2 regions of the Xanthobacter sp. ZOL 2024 genome follow, and region 1 is predicted to be linked to the other one. Evidence: predicted binding sites of a transcription regulator. Region 1 holds the regulator's gene; the other holds the start of a gene.
What was found. The regulator LexA, encoded in region 1, represses DNA repair genes until DNA is damaged. The targets are predictions, from matches to a motif close to TGTTCNNNNTGTGTTCNG.

Region 1 (5,310 bases):
AATCCATCACCTCCCGCGAGGCGGTGGCAGAAGGCCACGTGGTGATGGCGGCGGCGACCCTCGAGCTCATCTTGTCCGGCAATGCCAAGAAGGGCGATGTCCTCGGCGTCTCGCGCATCGCCGGCATCATGGCGGCCAAGCGCACGTCCGATCTCATTCCCCTGTGCCATCCGCTGATGCTCTCCAAGGTGGAGGTGGCGCTGGAGGCGGATGCCGCGTTGCCCGGCCTGAGGGTGACCGCGCGGGTCAAGACCGCAGGCCAGACCGGGGTGGAGATGGAGGCGCTCACCGCCGTGTCGGTGGCCTGCCTCACCGTTTACGACATGGCCAAGGCGGTGGATCGCGGCATGCGCATCGACGGCATCCGCCTGCTGGAGAAGTCCGGCGGCCGCAGCGGCCTGTGGCAGGCCGGCGCCTGAACGCGCATGGGCGGCAAAAGAAGGATTGAAAATCATGGCCCTGATGAGCGTTGAAGAGGCGTTGAGCCGCGTCACCGCATCAGCGGCGCTGCTGGGAATAGAAAATGTGCCCGTGGGCCAGGCGGTGGGCCGTGTGCTCGCCGACGACCTTGTGGCGCGCCGGTCCCAGCCGCCGGCGGACATGTCGGCCATGGATGGCTATGCCGTACGGGGCACCGACATCGCCGAGACCCCCGCCCGCCTCACCGTCATCGGCGAATCGGCCGCCGGCCGGCCCTTCGCGGGCACGGTGGGACCGGGCCAGGCGGTGCGCATCTTCACCGGCGCGGTGGTGCCCGAGGGTGCCGATACGGTGGTGATTCAGGAGAATACGGCGCGTGATGGCGATGCGGTGACCACCACGGCACCGACAGCGGCGCTGCGCAACGTGCGCAAGCGCGGCTGCGATTTTACCGAAGGGCGGGCGGGCCTCAGCGCCGGCCGGCGCCTCACCGGGCGTGACGTGATGCTGGCAGCAGCCATGAACCACGCCACCGTGCCGGTGGCGCGGCGTCCGCGTGTGGCGCTGATTCAGACCGGCGATGAGCTGGTGCTGCCCGGCCATGCTACCGGTGCGCTCAGCGAGGTGGTGGTGTCGAACGCATTCGGCCTCGCGGCCCTGGCCCGGCGCGCTGGCGCGGAGGTGACCGACCTTGGGCTGGTGGGCGACGACCTGGAGGCCATCCGCGCGGTGGTGGCCGGCGCCCTGGGCGGCGCCTTTGATCTTCTGGTGTCGTCCGGCGGTGCTTCGGTGGGAGATCACGATCTGATGGCGCCGGCGCTGCGTGCGGAAGGGGTGGAACTCTTCGTGCACAAGATCGCCCTGCGCCCGGGCAAGCCACTCATGTTCGGCAGCCGCGAGGGCGTGCGGTGCCTGGGCCTGCCGGGCAACCCGGTTTCCTCCCACGTCTGCGCGTTGCTGTTCCTGGAACCCCTGGTGCGGGCCATGCAGGGTGACAGCGCGGCCGCTGCCGCAACCGCTCCTGCCCGGCTGGCGGTGGCGGTGCCGGCCAACGACATGCGCCGCGACTTCATGCGCGCGCGGATGGCGCACGATCCGGATGGCTCGGTGCGGGTGACGCCCTTCGCCTCGCAGGACAGCGCCATGCTCAGCGTTCTCTCGGCGGCGGATTGCCTCCTGGTGCGCCCCCCTTTCGCCCCCGCCGGGCAGGCGGGCGACCCCTGTGAGATCATTCCTTTCGAGGATTAGGCCGCTTTAATCGGATCTTCACCCTTGCGGAACACAAAAGGAACAGATAGAAAACTGTTCATGATTTGTTTCGCGGGTTGCGGCTCGGCTGCAGAACATGGCGTGCCCCGTCCGGGCTGGAACGGGTGCGCGCTCCTGCAGCAGACCGCACCGTAATTGGGGGCGCGAGATGCTGACGCGGAAGCAATATGACCTGCTTCGCTTCATTCATGAACGATTGAAGGAAACTGGCGTTCCGCCCTCCTTCGACGAGATGAAGGATGCGCTCGACCTGCGGTCGAAGTCTGGCATCCATCGGCTCATCACCGCCCTTGAGGAGCGGGGCTTCATCCGTCGCCTGCCCAATCGCGCGCGGGCGCTGGAGGTGGTGCGGTTGCCGGACAGTGTCGCCCCAGGCCTCACCGTGCCCCGTGGCGCCAATCGCGGCTTCTCCCCTGCGGTGATCGAAGGCAGCCTGGGCAAGGTGCGCCCGACGGTGGAAGACGAGGAGGAGGCGGGGCAGACCGTCGCCGTCCCCGTCATGGGCCGGATCGCGGCCGGCACGCCCATTTCCGCCATCCAGAGCCGCAACGCCACTTTGAACGTGCCACCGGAGATGCTGGGCACCGGCGAGCATTTCGCTTTGGAGGTGCGCGGCGACAGCATGATCGAAGCCGGCATCCTGGATGGCGACACGGTGCTGATCCGCAAGTGCGACACCGCCGACACCGGCGACATCGTGGTGGCGCTGGTGGACGACGAGGAAGCAACCCTGAAGCGGCTGCGAAAAAAGGGCGCCTCCATTGCCCTGGAGGCCGCCAACCCGGCCTATGAGACACGCATCTTCGGTCCGGATCGGGTGCGGATCCAGGGGCGGCTCATCGGTTTGATGCGGCGTTACTGACGTTCATTCTTCTGCTGCGTCGTCGGCGCTGCGATCGGCGGGCGCAGGCGTTTGTGGCGCGCGGGAGGGATCTGGAAAGGGCACCGCCGTGCGCGTCCACGGCCGGTCGTACTGCGGGGAGCGGGTCGGCACCTCGCGCAGTTGCCCGTCTTCCACATGAAAGGTCAGCGTGCCGGTGGCCGCGAGGCTCTCCGGCGTCAGCACGCGGGCCGGGCATCCGGCCGGCGGCGTGTCCCGGGTGACGACGATGCGGGCGTTCATGCAATCGGCTGCGAGGCTCTGCGGCGTTGTGGAAACGGCGATTGTGCCGCCCTGTGGCAGCGGCGCGGTGCAACCCAGACCATCACAGCGGTAGAAGCGGGCGAGGTCGCGGTCGCGGGCTGTGCGCGGATCCCCTTCCCGCTCGAGCCATTGCTCCGCCACCAGCCGGGCGCGGCTGGCGCCGAGGATGGCGAGGCGGCCGTCCGGTCCCCGCACGGCGACGGTGGCGGCATTGGTGGCGATCAGGACATCCGGTCGCGGTGGCGGGCCGCTGGAGGCCACCGCAAGCGCCAGCAGCGGCGCGGCGATGAGGCTCAAGACGCCGCGGAGCAGGCAGAGCGTGAGGAGCGCCAGGGTGAACCAGACGACCGTAGCGGTGCGGACACCATCGAAGCGGGCGTCGGCGCCGGGCAGGCTGGCAATCCAGTCGGACACCCCGACCATGATCTCGATACCCTTGCCCATCACCGGCCAGGCCAGTTGATCCCAGCCAAACGGCATCAGCAGCACGCCGACGAGACCGAAGGGCATGACCAGGAGCGAAACCGCGGGCATGGCCAGCAGGTTGGCGAGCAGGCCATAGGGCGCCACCCGCTGGAAGTGGTAGGCGCCATAGGGACCGCTGGCGAGCCCGGCCACCAGGGAGGTGACGGCGATGCCGGCGAGGAACACCAGCGGGGCCATGGCCAGGCGCCCGGTCCGGCTTTCGGGCTGGGGCATGGCGCGCAGAGGCTGGAACCGCTCATAGGCGGCAACCAGCGCCAGAGTGGCGGCGAAAGACATCTGGGTGCCCGGTTCCAGCACCGCTTCCGGTGTCAGCCCGAGCACCAGCAGGGCGGCCACCGCCACGGTGCGCAGGGTGAGGGCGCGGCGCCCCACCAGCACGCCGCCGAGCACCAGCGCCGTCATCACGAACGAGCGCTGGGCCGGCACCTCGTTGCCGGACAGGATGAGATAGCCGGCGCTGCCCACCAGCGCCATCAGCGCGGCAGTGCCCTTGATAGGCCAGCGCAGCGCCAGGCCGGGCACCAGGGCGAGGGCACCACGCGCCAGCGCGAACAGGGTCCCCGCCACCAGCGCCATGTGGAGGCCGGAGATGGAGAGAATGTGGGTGAGGCCCGACACCCTCATGCTCTCTTCCACCTGGGGCGCGATGGCGGTGCGGTCTCCGGCCACCAGGGCGACGGCGATGGCCGCCGGCGTACCCTGCAGGCTGGCGTCGATGCGTCGGGCGAAGGCCGCACGGACGTCGGAAACGATCATGGCGAGCCGCACGTTGAGGGGCGGGTCGGCTCCGGGCAGCAGCTGGGGCCGCCCCAGGCCGAATCCGATAGCGCCGATGCCGCGAAACCAGGGTGCCCGTCCGAAATCGTGAGCGCCGGGCTGGGCCGCCTCCAGCGGGGGCAACAGCCGCGCCAGCTGGGACACATGGTCGCCCACCTTCGGCGCCGTGCCCTTGCGCAGCGACAGGCGCACCAGCTCCGGCGGCGTCGCCAGGCCCTTCACCGGGCCGGGATCGAGTCGCAGCAGGATGCGGTCGCTTTTCGGGCGCCGCTCCACCTGTTCCACATAGCCGGTGAGGCGCACCGCGTGGCTGGGAGGCGCCACCGGCACGTGCAGGATCGCCGCAGTGCGCACGACGCCGGCGAGAAAGCCGAGGGAAACAGCCAGGGCCGCCGTCGCCAGCGCAAAGGCGAGCGGGTGGCGGCGTGCCGCCACCGCAGCTGCGGCCAGCAGCGAGGGCTCATGGGATGCGCCGAAATAGAGCAGCACCCCCACGGTGAAGGCGACGGGGAGCCAGAGCACCAGCCGGCCGGAGCCCGCTTCGCGGACAAGCGCGGCAAAGAGGCTGTGGGCGAGGCGCGCCGGCAGCTCCCCTGCCCGCCCCGACGTCCACAGGCGGCCGGCGGTGGGCGCAAGCGTGCCCACCGCGGCGCGGCTGCTGGCCGGCCGTGTGCGCGTGCTGTGGTCTGGTCCGGCCCCCATGCCCTCCGGCCCGTGGTTTGCGCGCAGGTTTCTTGTCTGCTGCGCCTATGCTACACGGGCGCCTCGCGTCCGCCATGGCTGTGTGTCTCACAGACCCCGGCCGGCCTTTGCTCGTTGGCGCCGCGTCCGCCCGGATGCGCGCCCGCTTTTCGAGTGCTCCATGTCCGAGATCGTCACCCGCTTCGCCCCATCTCCCACCGGTTTCCTGCACATCGGCGGCGCCCGCACGGCCCTGTTCAATTGGCTCTATGCCAAGGCCAAGGGCGGCAAGATGTTGCTGCGCATCGAGGATACGGACCGCCAGCGGTCCACCAAGGAGGCCATCGACGCCATCCTGGAAGGGCTGGCCTGGATCGGCATCACCTGGGATGGCGATCCCATCTATCAGTTCGCCCGCGCCGAGCGGCATCGCGAGGCGGTGGAGCAGATGCTCGCTGCCGGCAATGCCTATCGCTGCTATGCCTCCGCCGAGGAATTGGAGGAGATGCGCGAGCTCGCCCGCAAGGAAGGCC
Region 2 (5,310 bases), 1.7 Mb from region 1:
GCCGTGCGCGACAAGTTCGGCCGGCTCGACCTGCTGTTCAACAATGCGGGCACAGGCGCGCCGGCGGTGCCCCTCGATGAACTGTGCTTCGGCGCGTGGAAGAGCGTGGTGGACACCAACCTCACCGGCCCGTTCCTGTGCACTCAGGAGGCGTTCCGGTTGATGAAGGCGCAAACCCCGCGGGGCGGGCGGATCATCAACAACGGATCCATCTCCGCCACCGCACCACGGCCCTTTTCGGCCCCCTACACCGCCACCAAGCACGCCATTACCGGCCTCACCAAGGCCACTTCGCTCGATGGCCGCGCCTATGACATCGCCTGCGGGCAGATCGACATCGGCAATGCGGACACCGACATGGCGGCGCGCATGAAGGCCGGCATTCTCCAGGCCGACGGCTCCACCAAGGTGGAACCGGTGATGGACGTGGCCCATGTGGCGAGCGCGGTGCTCTACATGGCCAGCCTGCCGCTGGACGCCAATGTGCAATTCATGACGGTGATGGCCACCAAGATGCCCTTCATCGGCCGCGGCTGAACATGCCGTGGCTGACGGGGCCGCGTCTTGCTTCCTAGCCCCACATGCCCTTGAGGCGGGCGCGCACGTCCACCATGGCGGGGCCCAGGGGCGCGCCGGGGCCGGTCGCCCCCGCCTTGGGCCAGCTTTCCGCCTCGAACAGGTTGAGGAGGGCGGGGGGAATGAAGCGGGTGCGGCTGGCATAGACGTGGCGGTCGCCGCGCGCGTGCTGGCCATGCACGAAGAAGCGCTGCGGCACCATCAGGTCCAGACTGTCCTTGGCCCTTGTCATGGCCACATAGAGCAGGCGGCGCTCCTCCTCGATCTCCGCGCTGGTGCCAGTGCCGAGATCGGACGGCATGCAGCCATCCACCACATTGAGGACGAATACGGATTTCCATTCCTGCCCCTTGGCGGAATGGATGGTGGACAAGATGAGGTAATCCTCGTCCTTCAAGGGCACTCCGGCTTCGCCGGAGGTGGCGTCGGGCGGATCGAGGCTCAATTCGGAGAGGAAGCGGGCGCGGCCGGGATAGCCGGCGGCGATGGCCTCCAGCTGTAACAGATCGGCGCGGCGCATGTCCGCATCCTCATGGATGCGCTCCAGATGGGGCTCATACCAGCGCCGCACCCGGCCGAGCTCCGCCGGCCAGTGGGGATCGGCCGCCCCCAGCCCCTGCATGAGGATGACGAAGGCGGCCCAGTCGGCTCCGGAGCGGGGCGGCGCCGGCAGCTCCGCCAAGGTGGCGAGGGGCGTGGGGCTCGCGGCCATGGCGTCCAGCACCCGGGCGGCAGTGGCGGCACCGATGCCCGGCAGCAGCTGCAGCAGCCGGAAGCCGGCCACCTTGTCGCGCGGGTTCTGGGCAAACCGCAGCACCGCCAGAAGGTCTTTCACATGGGCGCTGTCCAGGAACTTCAGCCCGCCGAACTTCACGAACGGGATGTTGCGCCGGGTCAGCTCCACTTCCAGGGTGCCGGAATGGTGGGCGGCACGGAACAGCACCGCCTGCTGCTTCAAGGGAATGCCGCCTTCCCGCCCGGCCAGCACCGCATCCGCCACGAAGCGGGCCTGATCGGCCTCGTCGCGCACGGTGACGAGGCGGGGGCGCCGCGGCGAGGGGCGGTCCGACCAGAGGTTTTTGGTGAAACGCTCGGAGGCCTCGGCGATTACCCCGTTGGCGGCGGCGAGGATGGGCTGGGTGGAGCGATAGTTGCGCTCCAGGGTCACCACCTCGGCCGGTGGGCTGAACTGGGCGGGAAAATCCAGGATGTTGCGCACGGTCGCGGCGCGGAAGGCGTAGATGGACTGGGCATCGTCCCCCACCACGGTGAGGCCGTGCCCGGAGGGCTTCAGCGCCAGCAGGATGGAGGCCTGGAGACGATTGGTGTCCTGATATTCGTCCACCATCACATGGTCGAAGCGCGCGCCCATATGGGCGGCGAGGCTCGGCTCACGGACCGCCTCGGCCCAGTAGAGCAGCAAATCGTCGTAATCGAGCACGTTCTGGCGCTGCTTGGCCTCCACATAGGCGCCGAACAGCCGCTTCAGCTCGTCCGCCCAGCCGGCGCACCAGGGAAAATTCGCGCGCAGCACCTCTTCGATGGGGGCCTGGGCATTGAGGGTGCGGGAATAAATGGCAAGGCAGGTGCTCTTGGCGGGAAACCGCGCCTCGGTCTTGGAGAAGCCCAGCTCGTGGCGGACCAGGTTCATCAGGTCCGCCGAATCCTCCCGGTCGTGGATGGTGAAGTCCGGGGTGATGCCGAGCTCGCCCGCATAGTCGCGCAGCAGCCGGGCGCCGATGGCGTGGAAGGTGCCGGTCCAGGCGAGGGCGTCGCCCATGGCATTGCCCGGGGTGCCGAGCACCCGGGCGCAGATGCGCTCCACCCGGCGCGTCAGTTCCTCCGCGGCGCGGCGGGAGAAGGTCATCAGCAGCATGCGGCCGGGATCGGCGCCGTTGAGGATGAGGTGGGCGACGCGATGGGCGAGGGTGTTGGTCTTGCCCGATCCGGCACCGGCGATGATGAGCAGCGGCCCGCCGACGGTGCCGGAACCGCCCGCGCCATGGGCGGCGGCGCGGCGCTGGTCGTCGTTCAGCGTGTCCAGATGCCCCGTCACCCGCGTCGTCCCCTGCTCGCATCCCGCAGCGGGGCGAATCGCCCCGATCGGAACAAATATCGAACAGGATGCCGGGGGCGGCAACCGCAGCGGGATGGGGGCAGATATGGGATGGTGCAGATATGGAAAGGCCCGCCACCGGGGCGGGCCTTTTGCGGCGTGGCGTCAGTGATAGCCCTCGCCCGGCTTCAGCCGGCCGCGGAAGGTCCAGTAGATGAAGCCGGTGTAGATGAGAATGATGGGCAGCAGGGGAATGGTGCCCAGCAGCACGAACAGCTGGCTTTCCGGAGCCGCCGCCGCTTCCCAGATGGTGACCGAGGCCGGCACCAGATAGGGGAAGACGGAGACCGCAAGGCCGAGGAAGCACAGAAGGAACAGCCCCACGGTGGAGAAGAAGGTCTGCGCTCCCCGCTCCGCCCGGATGCCGCGATAGGCGGAGAAGGCGACCAGAGCGGTGAGCACCGGCACCGCCAGCAGGTAATAGAATTGGGGCAGGCTGAACCAGCGATCGGCGATGCGCGGGATCACCAGCGGCGTCCAGATGGACACGGCGGCGATGAAGGCCAGCAGCACGCCGAGCAATGGTAGCGCCCAGCCGTGGGCCTTCCGGGCGAGCGGCCCCTCGGTGCGCATCATCAGCCAGCCACAGCCGAGCAGCGCATAGCCGGCCACCATGCCGATGCCGCACATGATGGAGAAGGGATGGAGCCACGCCAGCGGCCCGCCGGCGAAGGCGCCGTTCTCCACCGGCAACTGGTAGACGACGGCGCCCAGCACCACCCCCTGGAAGAAGGCGGCGAGGGTGGAGCCGGCGGCAAACGCCACGTCCCACTTGCGGTGATCGGGCTTGGAGACGAAGCGGAACTCGAAGGCGACGCCGCGGAACACCAGCGACAGCAGCATGAAGATGATCGGCAGATAGACGCCGGGCATGATCACCGCATAGGCCTTGGGGAAGGCCACCCACAGGCCGCCGCCGCCGAGGATGAGCCAAGTCTCGTTGCCATCCCAGAAGGGGGCCACCGAGTTCATCATCTGGTCCCGCTCCCCCTCGTCCTTGGTGTGGGGGAACAGGATGCCCATGCCGAGGTCGAAACCGTCGAGCAGGACATAGAGCACGATGGCCGTGCCGATGAGGAGCGCCCAGATCAGGGGCAGATAGTAAGTGAACCAGAGGCTGTCCACGGTGCTCACTCCCCTGCCTGAATGGCCTTGCGGCCGGCATCCTGGGCGGCCGAAAGCGGCCGCAGGGCGGTGGCGTCGTCGCTGCCGTCACCCTCCGTCACCGGCCCGATCTTCAGCAGGCGGCTGATGTAGTAGCCGCCTGCGGTGAAGACGATGCCGTAGACCAGGATGAACAGCAGCAGGCTGGTGAGCACCGCATGGCCGGTCACCGGCGACATGGCGTCCTCGGTGCGCAGGAGGCCGGTGGCGACCCAGGGCTGGCGGCCCACTTCGGTGGTGTACCAGCCGGCCAGCACGGCGATGAAGCCCAGCGGCCACAGATAGCTGGCGATGCGCAGGAACAGCCCGCGCTGGAACAGCCGGCCGCGCAGCCACAGCACGGCGCCGGTGAGGATGGTCAGCATCATGATGCCCCACATGGCGATCATGATGCGGAAGGTGAAGAAGGGAATGGCCACCGGCGGCCGGTCCTGGGGCGGGAATTCCTTCAGGCCCTTGATGGTGCCGTCGAGGGTGTGGGTGAGGATAAGGCTGCCCACATAGGGGATGGCGATCTGGAAGTCGTTGCGCTCCTGCGCCTCGTTGGGCCAGGCGAACACCACCCAGGGGATCGGCCCCTTGGTGTCGTCGGGGCCGCCCCAATGAGCTTCCATGGCCGCCACCTTCACCGGCTGGTGCTCCAGCGTGTTGAGGCCGGAGGCATCGCCCAGGAAGCCCTGCAGCGGCACCAGCACGATGAGCAGGCCGAGGCCCATGCGGATCATGATCCGGGCCTCCACCACCACCTTGTCCTGCAGCAGCCAGCGGGCGCCCACCGCGAACACCACGAAGGCAGTGGTGATGTAGGCGGCCACCACCATATGGCCGAGCCGTGTGGGGAAGGTGGGGTTGAAGATGATCTTCAGCCAATCCACCGGGAAGGCGATGCCGTTGCGCACCTCATGCCCGGCGGGCATCTGCATCCAGCTGTTGGCGGAGAGAATCCAGAAGGCCGACAAGGTGGTGCCCACCGCCACCGCCAGGCAGGCGAGGAAGTGCAGCCATGGCGGCACCTTGTTCCAGCCGAACAGCATCAGGCCGAGGAAGGTGGCTTCCAGGAAGAAGGCGGTAAGCACCTCATAGCCGATGAGGGGCGCCACCACATTGCCCACCACTTCCGAATAGCGGCTCCAATTGGTGCCGAACTCGTAGGACATGACGATGCCCGACACCACGCCCATGGCGAAGGAGACGGCGAACACCTTGGTCCAGAAGCGGGCGATGAGGTGGAACCGGTCATTGCCGGTGGCCAGCCAGATGCCTTCGAGGGTGGTGATCCAGGCCGCGAGGCCAATGGTGAAGGAGGGAAAGATGATGTGAAAGGAAACCGTGAACGCAAACTGGAGACGCGAAAGTAAGATCGGGTCCAGTTCCATGCCCCACCCCCGATGGCTGTCGGCCCCGCAAGGCCCTGCCGATGCTGAAAACCTGTCCTTGCCCGCTCCGTGCCACGC

Region 2: a site for LexA is predicted at 2,681-2,698, ahead of ACU4E7_RS03400 (ATP-dependent helicase). Genes of this name have one in related genera too.

The regions. Positions count from the first base shown of each region.
Region 1 covers NZ_CM128808.1:3,920,266-3,925,575, forward strand. Annotated here, with positions in the region: gene moaC (cyclic pyranopterin monophosphate synthase MoaC) at 1-419, shown strand, start outside; gene ACU4E7_RS17990 (molybdopterin molybdotransferase MoeA) at 454-1,668, shown strand; gene lexA (transcriptional repressor LexA) at 1,838-2,551, shown strand; gene ACU4E7_RS18000 (ComEC/Rec2 family competence protein) at 2,555-4,798, opposite strand; gene gltX (glutamate--tRNA ligase) at 4,959-5,310, shown strand, end outside.
Region 2 covers NZ_CM128808.1:687,689-692,998, reverse strand. Annotated here, with positions in the region: gene ACU4E7_RS03405 (SDR family oxidoreductase) at 1-537, shown strand, start outside; gene ACU4E7_RS03400 (ATP-dependent helicase) at 572-2,632, opposite strand; gene cydB (cytochrome d ubiquinol oxidase subunit II) at 2,798-3,817, opposite strand; gene ACU4E7_RS03390 (cytochrome ubiquinol oxidase subunit I) at 3,823-5,232, opposite strand.